One region of the Streptomyces sp. GDS52 genome, then DNA from elsewhere that is predicted to be linked to it. Evidence: riboswitches for the same ligand, from Rfam matches in the RefSeq annotation. Region 1 holds a riboswitch; the other holds the start of a gene.
The links. A riboswitch is a leader RNA that binds a small molecule or an ion and turns the genes downstream of it on or off. The one in region 1 is predicted to bind cobalamin.
Positions count from the first base shown of each region.

Region 2: linked by a shared signal. The riboswitch ahead of ACTWJ9_RS10260 (ribonucleoside-diphosphate reductase subunit alpha) and the one ahead of ACTWJ9_RS03040 (FecCD family ABC transporter permease) in region 1 are both predicted to bind cobalamin.

Region 1 covers NZ_CM125966.1:636,781-638,975, forward strand. Annotated here, with positions in the region: gene ACTWJ9_RS03040 (FecCD family ABC transporter permease) at 1-1,101, opposite strand, end outside; cobalamin riboswitch at 1,203-1,323, opposite strand; gene ACTWJ9_RS03045 (alpha/beta hydrolase) at 1,645-2,195, opposite strand, start outside.
Region 2 covers NZ_CM125966.1:2,295,646-2,297,840, reverse strand. Annotated here, with positions in the region: gene ACTWJ9_RS10260 (ribonucleoside-diphosphate reductase subunit alpha) at 1-1,449, opposite strand, end outside; cobalamin riboswitch at 1,575-1,769, opposite strand; gene ACTWJ9_RS10255 (GNAT family N-acetyltransferase) at 1,785-2,195, opposite strand, start outside.

The DNA.
Region 1 (2,195 bases):
CCCGAAGGTGTAGGAACGGCGGCGCATCAGCAGGACGAAGCACGGCACGCCGATGGCCGCGGTCAGTACGCCCACCGGCAGTTCGACCGGCGCGAGCACCACGCGGGACAGGATGTCCACCCAGATCAGCAGGACGGCTCCGGCGAGCGGTGCGACGGCCAGCAGCCGCCGGTGGTCGGCGCCGACGAGCATCCGCACGGCGTGCGGAACCATCAGTCCGACGAAGCCGATCGCCCCGCTCACCGCCACCACCGCCCCCGTGACGGCCGCGGAGACCAGGAACAGCTCCTTGCGCAGTCTCCCCGGGTCCACTCCCAGCGCGGCGGCCGTCTCGTCGCCCATGGCCAGGGCGTTCAGCCGACGCGCCGACCACCCGAGATGGACCAGGCCGCCGAGCACCGCCCCCGCGGCGATCGGAACGGAGGCCCAGTTGGCGCCGCCGAGGCTGCCGAGCAGCCACATCATCGCGGAACGGGCCGCCTCACCACGCTCGGCCACGAACACCATGAACGTGGTGACGGCCGAGAAGCCGTAGAACATCGCGGTGCCCGTCAGGACGAGCCGCAGCGGGCTCAGGCCGCGAGGGGTGCGGGCGATCGCGTACACCAGCACCATGGCCAGGAGCGCGGAGAGGAACGCCGCCGTGGACAGGGCCCAGACGCCGAGCGCGCCGAAGGCTCCGAAGATGAGCACGGCGTTGGCGCCCACGGCCGCGCCCGAGGAGATGCCCAGTACGTACGGGTCGGCGAGAGCGTTGCGGACCATGGCCTGCACGGCGACGCCGATGGCCGACAGTCCGGCCCCGACGATCGCGGCCAGCACGGCCCGGGGGAAGCGCAGCTCCCAGACAATGGTGTACGCCGGCACCTGGCCGGGGGTGATGGAGCCGCCCGTCAACCCGGCCCACAGATGGTGCAGCACCTCGCCCCAGGCGATCCCCGACGCCCCGATCCCCACCCCGCAGACGAGGGACAGGGGCAAGGCGGCGCCCAGGCCGATCAGGAGAAGGGGCAACGGCACGCGTCCGGGGGACCCGGTCCCGGCTCCGGTACGGGGCGTGCGGGCGGGCGTGGCAGGGTCGGTTCGGAGGGTGGTGGCCACGGACGGATCGCTTTCGCCTCAGGCCGTGCCCCTACGCAACACTAAGGAGCGGCCCCGGGCGCGGGCGCCCTGCGCAGCACCTCTCGCAGTCCACGGCGAATGACAGGAGCCTTCGCACCGCGGGTAATCGGGCTTGCGGGGCCTTGGAGTGGCTCCACCTACCGTTGCGGGTCAGCGCCGGAATTCGACCGGACTTCCCCCGCGGGGCATGTGCAGCTTAGCGCGCCCGCCGGAGCAGCCCCGCCGGTGGTGGCGGAGATCACCCCCACCGGCACTCCCACCGGGCCTCTGCACCTGCCCTGCTCAACGGCCTGGCAGGCCGCCGGCGGCCTGGCCCGGCGAGGAGCTGGACGCGTGCGGCCGGCTGACGCACGGCATCGGGAACCTCTGCGTCGGCACCGACCGTGAACCCGACCACGACGCACGCCGACTGGTCGCACTCCTCATCGCAGGACTGCACCAGGCCCCGGACCGAGATGGGTCCAGGGCCTGGCGCCCAGCGGCTCGGCGGGGAGCGGGGAGCGGCCGGGGCTCCCGGCCGGTTCAGGCGGCGGCGCCGGCCGTTCCGCCGCCGCCGGTGGCGACACCGCCGGCCGGCCTGGTCGCGGAGAAGGGAGGCGTGTCCTGCCGGCACGTCGTTCCGACCGGCGGGAGGGTGCCGTCGACGAGGTAGCGGCTCTCGTGCGCCGTGACGCAGCTGCTGGGGTTGATCAACGCGGTGTGCCCGTAGCCGTCGTTGGTGAGCAGGCGGGCGTTGGCCAGTTCCTCGACCATGGCCTGCGCGTTCGAGTAGGGAGTGGCGGGGTCGTAGGTGGTACCGACCACCAGGACGGGGTGTGCCGTCGGCTTGTCCCACGGACCGCGGTAGCGGTCGGCGGCGACCGCGGGCCAGGTGGCGCACCCCTCGGCGGCCCAGGTCCAGAAGCGTCCGGCGTCGCCCGCACGAGCGGCGGCGGCCTCCTCCATGGCGTGGTAGGCCCCGGGATCACGCGGGTTGGGACTGTCACTGCAGAGCACCGCGGCACCCTGCTCCTCGCCCAGGTACGGGTTCGGGTCCGGAACCGCCGGTGGGGGCGGGGGCGAGGCCGGCTCCG
Region 2 (2,195 bases), 1.7 Mb from region 1:
GGTGCGGACGGTGGCGTCCAGCCGCTCCCAGTCGAGGGCGCCGTTCGCCCGGTCGACGAACGCGCCGAGGTTGACCGACCCCAGGTTGCAGACCGCCGTCTCCCCGTCACTGGTGACCTCGAGGATCTCCGTGCACAGGTTGGACGAGTGGACGACGTGGCCCGGCTCGGCGGTCTGGTTGGCGGTGCGGTTGGCGGCGTCCTTGAAGGTCATCCAGCCGTTGCCGGTCTGGGCGAGGGTGCGCATCATGCGTCCGTACAGCTCCCGCGCGGGGAGCGTCTTCGTCGCCAGACCCGCCGCCTCGGCGGCCCGGTAGGCCGCGTCGAACTCCTCGCCCCACAGGTCGACCAGGTCCGGGACGTCGGACGGGGAGAACAGCGACCACGGCGCGTCGGCGTTCACCCGGCGCATGAACTCGTCCGGCACCCAGTGCGCGAGGTTCAGGTTGTGCGTACGGCGGGCGTCCTCACCGGTGTTGTCGCGCAGCTCCAGGAACTCCTCGACGTCCGAGTGCCAGGTCTCCAGGTAGACCGCTGCCGCGCCCTTGCGCCGGCCGCCCTGGTTCACGGCGGCGACCGAGGCGTCCAGGGTCTTCAGGAACGGGACGATGCCGTTGGAGTGCCCGTTGGTACCGCGGATCAGCGAACCGCGGGAGCGGACCCGGGAGTAGGCCAGGCCGATGCCGCCGGCGTGCTTGGAGAGGCGGGCCACCTGGTGGTAGCGGTCGTAGAGGGAGTCCAGCTCGTCCTTGGGGGAGTCGAGGAGGTAGCAGGACGACATCTGGGGGTGCCGGGTGCCGGAGTTGAACAGGGTGGGGGAGGAGGGCAGGTACTCCAGGCGGCTCATCAGGCCGTACAGCGCGGCGACCTCGTCCACCGAGCGGGCGCTGTCGTCCTCGGCGAGGCCGGCGGCGACCCGCAGCAGGAAGTGCTGCGGTGTCTCGACGACCTTGCGGGTGACCGGGTGCCGCAGCAGATAGCGGCTGTGCAGGGTGCGCAGGCCGAAGTAGCCGAAACGGTCGTCCGCGCCGGGGTCGATCAGCGCGTCGAGACGGGCCGCGTGCAGCAGGACGAACTCGGCGGTCCGGTCCGCGACGAGGCCCTCGCGGTGACCCGTCGAGATCGAGGAGGTGAACGACGTGACCCCCTGCGAGGCGGCCTCGGCGCGGATGCCGAGCGTCAGCAGCCGCGCGGCGAGCCGGGAGTAGGCGGGGTCCTCGGAGATGAGCCCGGCCGCCGCCTCGGTGGCCAGCTCCCGCAGCTCGGTCCCGTCCGCACGGGCGGACCGGCCGCGCAGCGCGGCGGCGGCGACCCGTCCGGGGTCGGCGTCGGAGAGGTCGGCGGTCAGCCCGGTCAGGGTCCGCAGCAGCGCGGCACCGGGGCCCTCGCTCACGTCGCTCACGTCGGTCAGGTCGACCGCTGAAGCAGGATCGGCTGGCGCGATGGTCACGTGGGGCTCTCCCTCGCTCGGCACGGGGCCTCGCAGAGGGGAGGGGGCAGCACACGGGCACGCGCACGCGCCACGCGTCCACCGGCCCATTCCACGAGGCCCGGACGTCAGGCACCCGGACCGGACGGCCGGGCGCACTGTCGGCAGGTCCTCGGACTGAAGCCCGTGCGGGCACGCGAAAAATGCGGAAAACGCAAGAAACGCGGACACGCACAAGTACACCGTTGCGGGACAGTTCCGGATTCGCACCGGATTCCCCTGCGGCGACAGCAAGCATGAGCATACATCTTGTGCCGGACGGCGCCAGCGGGCCCATATGTTGTGTCGCGGTGGGGTCAGAACGCCAATGTGCAGGAGAGAAGGTCGATGTCGTCCAGGTGCGGAACCGGGTTCCAGTCACGCTCGGGGGCGCGGACGAAGCCGAGACGTTCGTAGATGCGGTGGGCGGAGTGCATCATCCGCTGGGTCGACAGCGCGATCCCCTCACACCCCGGTGTGGCCCGCGCCCGGTCGACACAGGTGCGGACGAGGGCCTCCCCCACTCCGCGGCCCCGGGCCGCACGGGCGACCACGAGCATCCGGATCTCGGCCTCGCCGGGCCCGGCCAGGTCGGCCATGGGCCCGCCGTCCGGAACGAACGTCACCCCGCCGATCACCCGGCCGCCGTCCACGGCGACCAGCACCTCGGCGGCGGCGGCCCGCTTGGCGACGTCCCTGAGCTCGCCGAGGTACGGGTCGTTCTCCCC